Regions from separate parts of the Flammeovirga sp. SubArs3 genome, predicted to be linked through region 1. Evidence: riboswitches for the same ligand, from Rfam matches in the RefSeq annotation. Region 1 holds a riboswitch; each other region holds the start of a gene.
What was found. A riboswitch is a leader RNA that binds a small molecule or an ion and turns the genes downstream of it on or off. The one in region 1 is predicted to bind S-adenosylmethionine.
Positions count from the first base shown of each region.

Region 2: it holds a riboswitch for S-adenosylmethionine, as region 1 does, so the genes downstream of both, QL232_RS07240 (hypothetical protein) here and QL232_RS14790 (hypothetical protein) in region 1, are expected to answer to the same signal.
Region 3: it holds a riboswitch for S-adenosylmethionine, as region 1 does, so the genes downstream of both, metH (methionine synthase) here and QL232_RS14790 (hypothetical protein) in region 1, are expected to answer to the same signal.

Region 1 is NZ_CANDOA010000004.1:602,164-607,602, forward strand. Features, by position in the region: gene QL232_RS14770 (sterol desaturase family protein) at 547-1,404, shown strand; gene QL232_RS14775 (hypothetical protein) at 1,438-1,743, opposite strand; gene QL232_RS14780 (alkylphosphonate utilization protein) at 1,992-2,567, opposite strand; gene QL232_RS14785 (cytochrome c peroxidase) at 2,710-3,828, opposite strand; SAM-I-IV-variant riboswitch at 3,971-4,068, shown strand; gene QL232_RS14790 (hypothetical protein) at 4,126-4,347, shown strand; gene QL232_RS14795 (hypothetical protein) at 4,413-5,333, opposite strand.
Region 2 is NZ_CANDOA010000002.1:659,141-664,579, forward strand. Features, by position in the region: gene metK (methionine adenosyltransferase) at 1-779, opposite strand, end outside; gene QL232_RS07240 (hypothetical protein) at 803-1,384, opposite strand; SAM riboswitch class I at 1,567-1,676, opposite strand; gene QL232_RS07245 (TonB-dependent receptor) at 1,886-4,342, shown strand; gene QL232_RS07250 (response regulator transcription factor) at 4,430-5,110, shown strand; gene QL232_RS07255 (HAMP domain-containing sensor histidine kinase) at 5,115-5,439, shown strand, end outside.
Region 3 is NZ_CANDOA010000001.1:41,965-47,403, forward strand. Features, by position in the region: gene metH (methionine synthase) at 1-2,011, opposite strand, end outside; SAM riboswitch class I at 2,120-2,227, opposite strand; gene QL232_RS00195 (TonB-dependent receptor) at 2,747-5,439, shown strand, end outside.

The sequences.
Region 1 (5,439 bases):
AACAAGAGCACAATGATTTGTAACTCGGGATGTGCCCTTGTTTTATGTAAGATAGAGTAAAAGTTAGTAGGATAATTATACAATAAGAAATAGTAAAATTGGGGTTAGAATAAGGAGTCAACTATGCATCATATCAATGATGTTAAGTCTTCTGTTTACTTTGTCATACAAAATATGATTGTTAAAGAAGCTAGTCTAGTTGATGATCCTTTTTGATGTTTCTTTTAGTGTTTCAGGTTATGGTTTAAGTAACGGGAGGGGTTTTAAAAAGTTACAATTATTAACGATTCTCTAATATGATGTTAAAGAATTAGTAGTCTATTTGTTAACAAAAGGCGTTTTTAGAGCCAAAATCGATCAATTTTATTGTACTATTCTAAGATTGATGTTTTATTATTTTGTTAAATTGTATATTTCTAATAAAGTGTTGTAATAATTAAATAAAATAGAATTTTATCAAATTTCCTTAGTTCAATATTCTATTAACAGTGGCTTTCTTTTCGAGGATTTAATATATTGAATAACTATTCAATTATTTTCACGACTATGGAACGACTTATCGAATACTTTTCAACTATGCCATCAAGCCACAGAACTGTCTTATTAGTTGGTGGGATTACTTTTTTTTGGATGTTGGAAGGTTTATTCCCTCTTTTTAGATTCTCATATATCAAATGGAAACATGCTGCAACTAATATATTCTTTACGATAACTACAGCAATTGTAAATCTATCTTTGGCATTTGTAATGGTATGGACTTCAGACTGGGTAACAAATCATCAATTTGGTATCATGTCGTGGTTAGATTTCTTACCTACACCTATAGTAATATTAATTGGTTTGTTGTTTTTGGACTTAATAGGTGCATATGGTATTCATTACCTTAATCACAAGGTAAAGTGGTTTTGGCTTTTTCACCTGATTCACCATACAGATACTAATGTGGATACTACCACTGCAAATAGGCATCACCCGGGAGAAAGCTTTCTTAGGTTGTTTGCGACAATTTTAGCGGTATTTGTTGTTGGAGCTCCTATTTACATGATCTTTCTATATCAGTCTTTGTCTGTAATATTTTCTCAGTTTAATCATGCAAATATTATTTTGCCAGAAAAATTAAACGCAATAGTGGCTTGTTTATTTGTTACTCCAAATATGCATCATGTACATCATCATTTTCAACAGCCTTTAACGGATACCAACTATGGAAATATATTTTCAGTTTGGGATCATGTGTTTGGAACATATGCCAATGTAGATAATAAAATGTTGACATATGGAATTGATACTCATATGAGCCCACAAGAGAATGAACCCATCAAGAATCTATTACAGATTCCTTTTCAGGAGTACCGAGATATCAAAAAAATAGAAGACGAAAAGGTAGACAATAGATCTTACTAATGCGAGTGTAATCACTTTTGTATGTTCAGTAATCTATTGTGTATTTTTAGAATGAAGTGAAATTTCCATTTCTAAGCAATCCAATAATTCGGTGATATAGATATCTACTGGAGGTAGGTTAAATTCTTCCAAGACATGGTATATCACTTTTTTCTTCGAAAGATTATCAATGTTTAGAATTCTTTCATGATCTCTGTAATCAACATTTCTAATCAATAGTACATTTTTAATCACTTCTTTCTGTGATTCCAATGTTAATTGATTTGAGAATGATGATATTAAATCTAAAATACTAATTGATGATAAAGTATGTAACTTGTTGTTGCTCCCCTCATTCATAATGTAAACAATAGGTTGGAAATCGTTAATTGACAGTAGTTAGTATACGGTGTTTATTAGTTTAAAGTCGCACACAATCAGTGGTTAAACTCGTTAATAAATTTTAGGTAACAATAGTTTGGTGAAAAGTTATTAAACTGATAGAATAAGTTGTGAGAAAATCCTAAAAATGAGAGAAAGAAAAAGCCTTGAAGGAAATATCCAACAAGGCTTCAAGATTATGAGAATGTTGATAATTAATTCCCAATTTATTTCTTTACATATTTTGTAAGTATCACAATCTGCTGACCGTTTACCTTACCTTCAATATGTTCGGGGTTGTCATGAACTAATGAGATATTGCGAACAGCTGTACCTCTCTTTGCTGTAAAGTTAGCACCTTTTACATTTAGATCCTTAATAAGAACAACTGAATCTCCATTTTCCAATGTAGCACCGTTGGCATCTTTGTGGATCACTTTATCTTCATCAGAAATACCTTCACCTGTGGCTTCTGCCCATGCTTGAGTATCTTCGTCTAAATAAAGCATATCTAAAAGATCTTGAGGCCAACCTTCACTTCTTAATCTGGTTAGCATTCTCCATGCAAGAACTTGTACAGCATGATTTTCATTCCACATACTATCGTTAAGACATCTCCAATGGTTCACATCCATCTGATCAGCATTATCAATCTGAGTTTGACAATTACTACATAAGTAAGCGTGGTCTGATGTATCTTTAGATGACTTTGGTTCAACTAAATAAGGAGATAAATTTTCAGTGGCACCACATAATTCACAGGTATTTCTACTTCTTTTTTCAAGTTCTTTATCTAAACTCATAATATATATTTGAATCTTTTTGAATGATAATCCGATCCTTTTTTAACAAAAGGTAAACAAATTTGCATAAAATTATTGAGGTAGCCTTTACTTGTAAACGATTATTAAAAAGACTATCTGAAGTAGTAGAACCATAAGTTATTTATTCATCCGTAAATGGGTTAGAAAACTTGGGGTCATTAAGGAAGGTTTCATCGGTTAACATTTTCAAGAAGCTTAATATAGCTTTCTTTTCTTTTGCTGTTAAATGCAATACTATTGGGTCTCCTGGAAAAATAGGTTCATTGCTTGCTTCTCTGATCAAAGGGTCTAGTGTGGCACTCATCACGATATGTTCATCGTAATGTTCAATAACCTCTTCAAGAGTCGAAAACCTTCCATCATGCATATATGGAGCTGTTACAGCAATATTTCTTAATGTTGGAGCTTTAAATTTGCCCTTGTCATAGATAGACCCACTTACCGTCATTAATCCATCTTTTAGTTGTTCATCATTATCTAAACCATTATTGTGGAAACCACGAAATCCTTTACCATCTCCAGAAGTTAGAATATTTAGGTGGCAGTCGCCACAGTTACCACCTCTTAAGTTCTGTGATGGTTCTGGGTGTGTGAAGAATAACTGTATACCCAATAATTCTTCTTCAGTAGGGGTATAGCTACCTTTTAGGTATTGATCATATTTTGAATTACTTGAGATTAATGTTCTTTCGAATTGAGCGATTGACATACCAATTCTTTCTTCTGTAATTTCTTCACTACCAAATACAATCTTAAATAGTTCAGGATATCTATCGTCAGAAGTTAACCGCTCAATCACTTCTGTTAGTGTCATATCCATTTCCAAAGGATTTTCAATAGGTTCTAAGGCTTGTTGCTCTAAAGAGTTTGCTCTTCCATCCCAAAAGAATTTAGCTTGCCAAGGGGCATTTTGGATAGACATACTACTAAAAGTACCCACTCTACCGTGAATTCCTTCGGCTAATGCTTTTCCATCTGTAAATGCCAATTTTTGTTGATGACAAGTAGCACATGAAGTAGACTGATCTCTTGATAATTGGGTGTCGTAAAATAACATACGTCCCAATTCAACACCAACAGTAGTTGTAGGGTTGTGATCTGGTAATGTATATTGTTTTCCAAAATGTGAAGGGAGTTCAAGAGGGTATGCTTCATTCTTGATCGCCTCTTTGTCTGATTCACAACTTGTAAGAAAAAGGAAAAGTATTAAAGAGTAACTACAGAATTTAATCGATTGCATGTTATTTAGGTTTGTAATCAATTTACAAAAAAATGCCGAAATATGATGATGAAGGTGAGCGTAATCATTTTAATAGGTAAGACAGTAGTGTTAATGAATTGAAATTAATTGCTCGGAATAAATCTGTTTACTAAAATTGTACTGAAAACATCAAGAACCTTAAATGGTGCCAACCGAGCAAAGCAAGCCACGGTGGCAAAATCGATGTGGTCTGATTCTAAGACAAAATAAAAGCAGAATCCTCCCAATATCTTGATGTAGCTTGCAATTTAATACCACTTAAATGTGTAAACTAACATGCAAAAAGAACCTTTTGAATTGAATTTACAAGAATGCTATGCCATCTTAAAAGGAGGTTTTGTATCATCCTCTGAAGAAGTAAAGTTAAGGAGCTTAACGATGTTACAAGCTGAAAAACTATTAGGATTAAGAAATAAACAAGACCATTCTTCTCCTAAGTTTTATGGTAATTCACTTCTCTCTAAAATAGAAGAATACCTATCCAATAAGACTGAATAGGTATTTTTAGGTAAAGAAATATTTTTAAGTAGTCACACTATAGTATCTAATATTTTATTGGGTTTTTAAAACAAAAGTCTAATAGGCCGAAGATAGTCCTTTCGAACCTTACTGTCTGTTGACTGTGAGAATCGGTCGGATATATCTTGTGCAATAATTTGTATTTGATGGGACTTTCTCAGAAAAAGAATCCTTGTTTTAAAATACAAGGTTTTATTCTTACGCTTAAATCTTAATGTTGTATTCTGAGATAATCCTGTAGTTCTTGCTTTTTGGATTAAATCATAAAAAGAAGCGTGATCCTCTTTTACAATTAAATCAGTGATCAATGCTTTATTAGAGCCAAAGTATTGGGTCCAGACGATATTACTCAATTTAGTATTGTAAAAATCATCTATAGTGAGCATTATATCAAAAGCTGGAGATTCAGTATGTACAGAATAACTGTATACAGGTTGTGCTCTAGAAATATCTGTTTTATAGAAATTCTGTAGTATGATCTTTCTTAGTTCTCTGCATATAGGAGAAATTTCTAATATAAAGTTCTTATCATAACCACTTTTTCTATCACATAAACCAATTAATCCAACTTGTCTGGAGTTGTCATAGATAGGGATCAGTATATAAGAAAACCAAGACATTCCACTATTAAAACGTTCTTGATCGAAACTGAAAAATGGTACTCTTCTATGATACGATAATTTCAAATAACGATGTGCCTTTGATGGCGTTGATAATGGACCGTTCCCCATCATAGGGATACGGCCATGATTTTGGTTACATTCTATAAGTTGTTTATAGTTCGTTAAGTAATGTTGGTCTTCTACTAAACCTATGAAGCCATAACTACTCCCGGATAGCTTACAGAGTTGATGTATACTTTTGTGTAAGATCTCTAATTCGCCAACAGAATTGCTTCTGATCTGCTGAGAAATAGTATGTAGCATCTTCTTATACTGATCCTGAATAGTAGTGCTGTAAGTCATAGATTGAATAGAATTTTAAAATTAGGTCTAACAGGAATTCAATTAAACAAACATCAATGTCTTGTCAAAAGTTGATGAGGTAAAAAAAAGAGAAGTGAGGTTTCGT
Region 2 (5,439 bases), on a different contig from region 1:
TCTACAATGATTTTACGACCAGTTAATCCAGCATCACCGTGAGGACCACCAATAACAAACTTACCTGTTGGGTTGATGTGGAAAATTGTATTCGCATCAATCAACTCTGCAGGGATAACTGTAGGGATAACATGCTTCTTCACATCTTCTGCGATTTGTGCTAATGCGTCATCGTCAGAAATTCCAGGGAACTCATCGTGTTGTGTTGAAACAACAATAGTATGAACTCTTAAAGGAGTATTGTCTTCATTATATTCGATGGTAACTTGAGCCTTAGCGTCAGGTCTTAAGTAACCGATTAATTCTGGTTCATGCTTACGGATTTCAGCTAATCTTTTCACTAAGCCATGAGAGAAAGCCAAAGCCATTGGCATATAGTCTTCAGTTTCAGTTGTCGCATAACCGAACATCATACCTTGGTCACCGGCACCTTGTTCTTTGTCGACACCTTCTCCAACATTTACACCTTGAGCGATGTCTGGAGATTGACTATGTAGAGCTACTTGTACACCACAAGAGTGTGCTGCGAAGTAGTAATCTTCTTTGTTATATCCGATTTTATCAATTGTTTCCCTTACAACGTCAGGGATTTCAACGTATGCTTTTGTAGTAACTTCACCTGCGATTACAGCTAATCCAGTAGTTACCATAGTTTCACAAGCCACGCGAGAGGCAGGGTCTTGCTTTAACATAGCATCTAGAATCGCGTCTGAAATTTGATCAGCGATTTTATCAGGATGTCCTTCTGAAACGGACTCGGATGTGAATAAATACGTCATATTTTATATTCTGTTCTTAGAATCTACTTGAATTTAACATCCCATTGTGTAATGAAGTCTACATTATCACTATTTGGGATTTTGCCTTTATATATGAGTTCGGTTGAGCCTAAACGCTCTATTTCGTATGATTTAACTGTTTTAATTTCTCGGTTTAACATCCAGTGAAAACTATAATTTGCAGAGTCGATATGCTGAGTCATAATCGTATTGGCATCCGAAGATGATGGCATATGTTCTGTAATAAGCGTTTTCCAATCGACATTTCGTATCCATTCGGCCTTTCTTTTTTTCATTTTCAAAAAAGTGTCCTCATTTTTTTTGGCTCTGTCCAATTTTGATAGTGCACTATTTAAGGCATGGATGTCAACAAAGGCGAACCTAATTCCTAATTTCCAATGTGTAGTATCGATCACTGATCTACTATCATACACACCGGGAACGTTATCAAGTTCTTCTGCAATGAGCATCAAAGGTTTCTTAAATTGACTGGGTTGGAAAATGCTATTGCCCTCTGCATTTTTATAAGCAGAAACAATATTTAGCAACTCTTTACTTTGTGAAAAATCAAACGTAAAAGAATAGTTTCCTTTTCCGTCTCCCATAATCTGAAGCTGCTCCTGTAATTCAAAGCAGCTAGTAAATACTGTTGATAAAATAATAATACAACAGTTGAGATAAATATTCCTAAAAGCCAATCAGTCTAAGATTAAATGTTAACCCAAGTACTTATCAATTTTAGACATTGTACTGATTGACAGTACTTAATGAAATTTTTCTGGAGATAAACTCATCTTTTCTCGAACACCTTCGAGTTGGGAGTTAGCACCTTGCTTTGAGGAGCGCAGGTTGCCAAGACTTCATTGGGCCCAATCCCTCTGCCTTTCTTGATAAGTAATGCGATGCAAATATAGATAATTGGTTTAAAGATCAATAGATTTCATGCTTTATTTTTTTTCAAATTTTATGAACACTGTAATCTAATATACTCACAAAGAGTGGAATAAATCGAATTTTTTTCAAAAAAAATAAAACTACAGTTTTCTTCAGATTTGCTACAGATTTGAAACCTACTTTTGTGATATCATTTAAATTCGACTCAATTCATGTTCAGAAAAACTTCCACATTAATCGCATTTATAACTTTCATTATTGTTTCAGCAGCATATGCCAACGACCCAATTAAAAAAGGTATTATTCTAGGTAAGGTAAAAGAAGCAGGTAGTAATGTACCTGTAGAATATGCTACTGTAAGTATTTTTGATCAAGCATCACATACACTTATTGGAGGAACAGTAACGAACCTTGAAGGTATGTTTGTTGTGAAAAATATTCCTGAAGGAATGTTTACTGTTGAAATCTCTTTTATCGGTTTTCAGAAGAATATTATTGATGGTGTTGAAATAGGTAAACCCAATTATAAAGCAAACTTAGGAGAAGTAGAGTTGTCTACAGATGCTGAAGTTTTAGACGCTGTTGAAGTAGTTGGTACTCAAAATTCTGTGACTTATGATATCGATAAGAAAGTAGTTAATGTAGGAACTCAGTTTGCCGCAATGTCAGGAACAGCAGTAGATATCTTAGAAAATATTCCTTCTGTAACTGTAGATGGTGATGGCAATGTGAGTTTAAGAGGCAGTTCTGGATTTACTGTTTTAATTGATGGTAGACCTTCAGTATTAGATGCTTCTGAAGCATTACAACAAATTCCTGCTAGTACAATTGAAAATATAGAGTTGATTACAAACCCTTCTGCAAAGTATGATCCCGATGGTACTGCTGGTATTATCAACATCATCACAAAGAAAAATAAGTTAGAAGGTGTAAATGGTGTAGCCAACTTTAATGTGGGTAGGTATGGAAGAATTGGTGGAGACTTCTTACTAAACTTCAGAAAGAAAAAATGGAACTACTATATCGGAGCTAATTACAATAAGAGACCAGGTCCAGGTAGCTATAAATCTGAACGTAGAACTACTACAAATGATACCACTTCTTATGTGATTTCTGATGGAGAAAGAGAACGTACTTTCGAAGTAATGGGTATTCAAGCGGGTGCTGAATATTCTATTTCGGATAATGATTTCATTAAACTATCTGGTAGAGTTGGTGATTTTAAAATGTATGGTGGGATGGATGCGAATTTCTATGAATACCAACAAATTGGAGGGAGTGACCAACCGATTAACGAGACGGAATATATTTCTAGTGAATATTGGCAAAGAGGTGGTTTATACTACAGTGCAAACTTAGCTTATCAACATAAATTCAAAGATAAAAAAGGACATACTTTAGATGCTATGGTAGATTATGGCGGTAGAGATATGACCGAGAGCTCAATCAATGAGTTGTATCCAAAAGATGCAAGCGGAGTGATTGCAGAAAACCCAACTTCAGGCCAGAGGTCTACAGAAATTGGCCCTGGAGGAAGATTAAGAGCTAAAATAGATTATACGTTGCCTATCGGAAAAACAGACAAGTTTGAAGCAGGATGGCAAACAAGATGGAACAAATCACAAGATATTAACGAGGTATATAATTATGATGTGTCGACTGGTGACTATGTCTTTGCACCAGACTATAGCTTTACTACCAACTACACGCAAACAATCCACTCGCTTTACGGTATGTATGCCGGTAAGGTAGGTAACTTTGGTTATCAGGGTGGATTGCGAGCGGAGTATACAGGCCGAAACATCAACCTTGAAGGAACTGAAGAGGACTATCCTGTTGATCAGTGGAATGTTTTCCCAACGATTCACCTATCTTATGGATTGCCGAAAGAAGACCAATTGATGTTGAGTTATTCTCGAAGAATTGAAAGACCAAGAGGATATTACTTAGAGCCTTTCGTTACTTGGCAAGATGCCTTTAACGTACGTAGAGGTAACCCAGCTTTATTACCAGAAAACATAGATTCATTTGATTTTGGTTATTTAAAAGGATTAGGAGAAAAAGCTACTTTATCTTTTGATGCTTACTATAGAATGACACAAAACAAAATTGAAAGAGTTCAGAGTGTTTGGTCTGAAGGTGTTATTTTACATACTTATGAAAACGTAGGAACTGATTACGCTTTAGGTTTTGAACTTTCATTAAACTATAACCCTGTAAAATGGTGGACCATTGATTTAATGGGCAACTTATATGATTACAGAGTAGAAGGTGAATTAGAAGGGCAGAGCTTTGATCGCCAAAGCTTAAACTGGAGTAGCCGTTTTAACAACACATTCAGATTAACAAAACAAACTCAATTGCAAATCAACAGTAGATATACTGGACCTACTGTAACTGCTCAAGGAGAAAATGAAGGGTACTATATGATGACTGCTGCTTTAAAGCACAATATGATGAAAAAGAAGTTGACCATAACAGCTTCAATGAACGATGTATTGGGTACTGCAGTAAGAAAAAGTACTTCAGAGGGTGTCGGTTTTAATAATTATACTGAAGATTTTAGATATGCTCAGTATTTTACTATGACATTCACTTATAGATTGAATAACTTTAAGCCATCGAGAAGAGGACCTTCAGGTGGTGGAGGTGGAATGGATGACTTCTAGAGACATCCTCTCCTGAATAAAAATATGCATTGAGTAGCCATAACTTGCAAAAAGTAATATGGCTACTCTTTATTGATATTAGTGATTATGAAACTGTTATTGATCGAAGACAATCATTTATTAGCTGAAGATATATTAGCCAACCTAAAAGATCAGAGTATCGGTGTAGAACATGTCTCTACTTTAACTGATGCTAGAGAAAAAATAGGTGTTTACGCCTATGATATCTTAGTGGTCGACTTAGGCTTACCTGACGGTAATGGTTTGGATGTAGTCAGGTTAATAAAAGAAGTAGATGCCAATGCAGGAGTATTAATCGTTACGGCAAGGGATAGTGTAGACGATAAAGTAACAGGTCTTGAATTAGGCGCTGATGATTACATCACAAAGCCCTTCCACATGGCCGAATTGATTGCAAGGGTTCGTTCATTATTCAGACGAAAAAAGTTAAAAGGGAGTAATGTTATTGAGGTAAATGAACTAAAAGTGGATATCTCTTTATCAACAGTTTCTATCAATGATCAAATCATAGAAATGACAAAAAAAGAATATGATTTATTATTGTACTTCCTTTATAACAGAGAGAAGATGCTGACAAAAGAAAATATAGCAGAACATCTCTGGGGAGATCATATTGATCAAGCCGATAGTTTTGATTTTATTTATACTCATATTAAGAACTTAAGAAAAAAGTTACAGAAGGGAGGAGCCAAAGATTATATCAAATCAGTCTATGGCATGGGGTATAAATTTTCTACTAGCAAATAAATCTATGCAAAGTAAAAGAACTTTTAATTTACTATCACGAATCACCTTCTTTTACCTCATTTTCACTTTTGTAGTATTTTATTTTAATGCTAAACTACTGACAAAAGAAGCGGATGAGTTTATCGATTCAGACTTAAATAGAAGATTTGGTTGGATTGAAGGAAGAGTGGAACATCACCTAAAAAAAGGTAGATCTATAGATTCACTTATCGGAGGTAGTGTATCCAATATTCAGGAGATTTCATCTCATTGTAAAAAGACGGATTATCCAATTACGGAAGATATCACTATTTATCATCCTGAAATTGAACGTAATTTAATTCATAGAC
Region 3 (5,439 bases), on a different contig from region 1:
TCTCTCTCCAAGAAAGATCAACCTCTTTTTTCTTACCCTTTGATTTTACAGTTTCTGCGAAATCAACTAAACGTTCAGTAGCATCTTCTCTTCTATTTAAAAGAACATCTTCAACATGTTCTAATAAGTCTTTTGGAATCTCTTCATATACCTCAAGCATACCTGGGTTTACAATACCCATATCCATACCTGCTTTACCTGCATGATATAAAAAGACTGAGTGCATGGCTTCCCTAACAGCATTATTACCTCTGAAAGAGAAAGAGATATTAGATACACCACCACTTACTAATGCATGTGGTAAATTTTCTTTGATCCACTGTGTACCTTTAAAGAAATCTACAGCATAATTATTATGCTCTTCGATACCTGTGGCAACCGCTAAAATGTTAGGGTCAAAGATGATATCTTGTGGAGGGAATCCTACTTTGTTTACTAGGATATCATAAGAACGAGAACAGATTTCTTTTCTTCTTTCGAAGTTATCTGCTTGTCCTTCTTCATCAAAAGCCATGACAACAGCAGCTGCACCATACTTTTTAATGAGTGTTGATTTTTGAATAAAGTCTTCCTCTCCTTCTTTAAGTGAAATCGAGTTAACAATACCTTTACCTTGCAAAGTCTTTAAGCCTGCTTCAATAATCTCCCATTTAGATGAGTCGACCATGATTGGAAGCTTAGCGATATCCGGTTCAGAAGCAATAAGGTTTAAGAAACGTGTCATACACTCCTTAGAATCTAACATTCCTTCGTCCATATTGACGTCGATCACTTGAGCACCACCTTCCACTTGGTGTCTTACTACTTCAATCGCTTCCTCAAACTCTCCGTTTTCAATTAATCGACGGAATTTTGCTGAACCGGTTACGTTGGCTCTTTCACCTACATTGACGAAGATACTATCTGGCTTGATCGTTACAGGTTCTAAACCACTAAGTCTTTGATAAGGTTCTTTTGTAGTAACCTCTCTTACTTTTGCTTGACTAAATGTTTTAGCGATACCAGCAATATGATCTGGAGTAGTACCACAACATCCACCTACGATATTAACTAATCCATCAAAAGATTTTAAGATATCACTCATTTCTTCTGATGTCTGATCATATTCGCCAAATTCGTTGGGTAGGCCAGCGTTAGGATATGCAGAAACATTTACGTCTGCTACCCTAGATAACTCTTGAATATATGGACGAAGTAAATCTGCACCTAATGCACAGTTTAAACCTACACTAAATAAATCGGCATGTCTAATAGAGTTCCAGAATGCCTCTACTACCTGTCCTGAAAGTGTTCTACCAGAAGCATCAGTAATAGTACCAGATACCATCAATGGCAGACGTTTTCCTTTATATTGGTTAGGAAATTCCTCTTCTCTACCTTTTGGGGCAGCGGGAGTAACATTTCCATTTTCTACATCAGTAAAATATTTGTCTGCAGCAAACAGTGCAGCTTTACAGTTTAAGGTATCAAAAACGGTTTCGATAAGAATCGTATCTACACCACCTTCTGCTAAGCCTTGAACTTGTAAATAATAAGCCTCCACAAGATCATCAAATGTAACGGCTCTATAACCAGGATCATTTACATCTGGCGAAATTGAAGCAGTACGGTTGGTAGGACCAATGGCTCCAGCTACAAAACGAGGTTTGTGAGGTTCCTTCTCAGTAAATTCTAATGCAGCTTCTTTTGCCAACTTCGCAGACGCATAGTTTAACTCGTAAACTTCGCTTTCCATTTCATAGTCGGCCATTGCGATTGTAGTACCACTAAATGTATTAGTTTCTACGATATCACAACCTGCTTCAAAATACTGTTTATGAATATCTCTGATAATATTCGGCTGAGTAATAGATAACATATCATTATTACCTTTAACGTCACATGGGTGATCTTTGTAACGCTCGCCTCTGTAATCATCCTCACCTAATTTGTGTCTTTGGATCATAGTACCCATGGCACCGTCCAAAATCAACACTCGTTCTTTTGCTAACTCCTGGAGTTTTTCTGACATCTTAATATTTTGAAAGTTACGTTTCACATACTCAACTATTTTATAAAATAGGAGAGTTAAAACGTGCTTAAAGTTTCTCTGAGACCCTCATTCTAGATCGAATGCTTCTACTCATCTTTCTCGGACACTTCCGAAGCGGGAATTGGCACCTATCGCTGGGAACAACGGTTGCCATGACATCTACGAGCCCGTTCTCTCTGTCATTCTTGATAAGCACGCCGCAAGATAATGACAAAATGAAGAAAAGCCCACAGATTTTGCATGAAAAGGTCCGATTTATTGAAAAATCAGTAATTTTTTTTGATTTTTTTGACAGATGATAAATGATAGAAATATGCAATTTTTAAACGTATTCAGTACATTTTAAATATTTTATCTACCGATTGCGCAACAGGTTTCTAAATAATTTAATTCGTATATTTTATTTCGTTATCATATTAATGCAACCGGTTTAGTTGGTGATTGATTCAGGTGTTGCGCTACAAAACGTTTGTGCTTCCATAAAAAGTGCAATAAAAACGCTTTATCTCAAGAATTAGCACTGCATTTAACATTTGTTTTTAATTCAGATTAGCTTTAGAATTGTGATAGACAAACTATAGCCAACACATGAGCGCTCTTGATGAAAATGAAATAAACAATCTATTTAATGCTATACTCTTTTGTCTAACTATTTTTTGAACATGAGATGATCACAACAATTCATGTCTGTCCTATAAACTACAATTTTAACTAATGAAAAGATTATTACAACTCTTCAGTCTGTTGGCGATTCTGTCGTTAGCAACACTGACTTCTACGTATGCTCAAGAACGAAACCTGACGGGTATTATCTATGATGAAACGAATTCCCCAATGCCTGGAGTAAACGTTATTGTAACAGGAACTACAACCGGAACTACAACCAATTTTGAAGGAAAATTCTCACTAAATGTCCCTGAAAGTGCAGAAACATTAACGTTTAGTTATATTGGTTATTTTGACCAATCAATCGCTATTGGAAACACTTCCAACTTCAGTATTTCAATGAAAGTAGATGCTGAACAACTTGAAGAAGTGGTGGTAGTTGGATACGGCCAAATGGAAAAGAAAGATGTTACAGGTGCAATGTCATCTGTGAAATCTGAAGATTTTAACCAAGGTGTACTTACATCACCAGATCAATTGATCCAAGGTAAAATTGCTGGTGTTCAGATGACGCCTTCTTCTGGTGAACCAGGTGCAGGTGTAAACATCAGAGTTAGAGGTGGTACATCACTTACTGCATCCAATGAGCCTTTGTATGTTATTGATGGCTTCCCTATTGATAATACTGCCTCAGACCCAGGTACAGCAGGAGTATACTCTGCATCGGCTTCAAAAAACCCTTTAGCATCTATCAACCCTGCGGATATTGAATCTTTTGATATCCTAAAGGATGCATCTGCAACAGCAATTTATGGTGCCAGAGGTGCAAATGGTGTTATTATTATTACAACAAAGAAGGGTAAAGAAGGACAAGCCAAAGTCAATTACGATGCATATGTAGGTATCTCAAACATCGCAAAAAAGCTAGATGTACTTACTGCATCAGAATACAGAGCAGCCACACAAGCTGAAGGCTCAACTCCTTTAGATTTAGATGCTAATACAGATTGGCAAGAAGTAATGACAAGACAAGCTATCACTCAAAATCACAATTTAGGGGTTTCTGGTGGTACGGCAAATACTCAGTATAGATTCTCAGTAAACTATCTTAACCAAGATGGTATCATGATTAACTCTGGTATGGAAAGAATTGGAGGTAGAATGAACATCACACAAAAGCTATCTAAGAAAGTAACATTAGGTGCTAATATGATGGGTTCATTTACAAAGAACAACAACTTGCCTTATGGTGTGGGTGGTGCTCTTGATGGAGGTGTTATCAACAACATGATCCGTATGTCTCCATTATTACCTCAAGACTATTCGTCACCTAACTTACTAGAGAAAAACCCATACATCATGGCGAATTCTGTACGTGATTTCACAAATACACAAAGAGTTTTAGGTAACGCTTACGTTGAGGCTGAATTTGTTGAAGGATTAACAGGTAAGATAAATATCGGTGGAGATATTACTTCTGCAAAACGTAACGCTTACCTTCCAGGTAGTATTGAGTGGGTTGGTGAAGGAAATGGTTCTGCTGATGTTAGAAACAATTTCTTACACAACGTACTATTAGAAGGTACTTTAAACTATACAAAGACTTTTGGTGATGTAAAATTAAATGCCTTAGCTGGTTATACTTTCCAAGAGTTTGGTAGAGAGTACAATGGAGCAAATGCTACTGGTTTCCAAATTGACGATATCGCTGAGTATAACTTAAATGCAGCAAGTGGTGATAATATCTTGGTGGATTCATACAAAGAGTCAAGCAAATTAATCTCATGGATTGGTAGAGCTAACTTAAGTTTTAAAGATAAATACGTATTCACAGGTACAATGCGTGTCGATGGTTCATCTCGATTTGGTGATAATAACAAATGGGGTGTTTTCCCATCAGTTTCTGGTGCTTGGAGAATTTCTGAAGAGTTATTCTTATCTGGAAGTGATGTATTAAGCGATTTAAAACTACGCGCTGGATGGGGTATCACAGGTTCTCAAGAAATTGGTAACTACCGTTCTCTTCCAACTTTATCTGGAGATAAAAGCTATGGAGCTGTGGGGATTGGTGCTGGTGTAACGTATGACAATTATGCTAACCCTGACCTTAAATGGGAAGAAACTTCTCAGTTGAATATTGGTTTAGATTTTGAATTCTTCAATGGTATTTTATTCGGTACTATTGATGCTTATCAAAAACATACAAAAGACCTTTTATTAGAGTTACAAGCTCCTCAACCTGCTCCTGTTGATGTTTACCTTCAGAATGTTGGCGAATTGAAAAACCAAGGTATCGAGATTTCATTAAATACGGTCAACTTCTCAAAAGATAACTTTACATGGCAAACTGGTGTGGTAGCGGCTTTCAATAAAAATGAAGTTGAAAACATCGGTGATTATGAAGAAATCTTTACTGGTGCTGTTGGTGGTCGTGGTCAAGTAGGTCAGTTTGCACAGGTGATTAAACCAGGTCTTCCATACGGTACTTTCTATGGTCCTCGTTTTGAAGGTTTAGATGAAAGTGGAAATGCTATTGAATCGGAAGAAAGCTATGTACTAGGACAAGCTTTACCAAAGTGGACATTAGGTATCAATAACTCAATGACTTTTGGAAGCTTTGACCTTAACTTCTTCTTTAACGGATCGTTTGGTCATCAAGTCTTTAACAATACTGCACTTGAGTTCTCTTCTACAAATGACCTATACGGCGATCAAAGTACTTATAACGTAATGAAATCTGCTGCTGAAGAAGATATCAGAGCGACAAAATACAACTCGAAATTTATCGAAGATGCATCTTT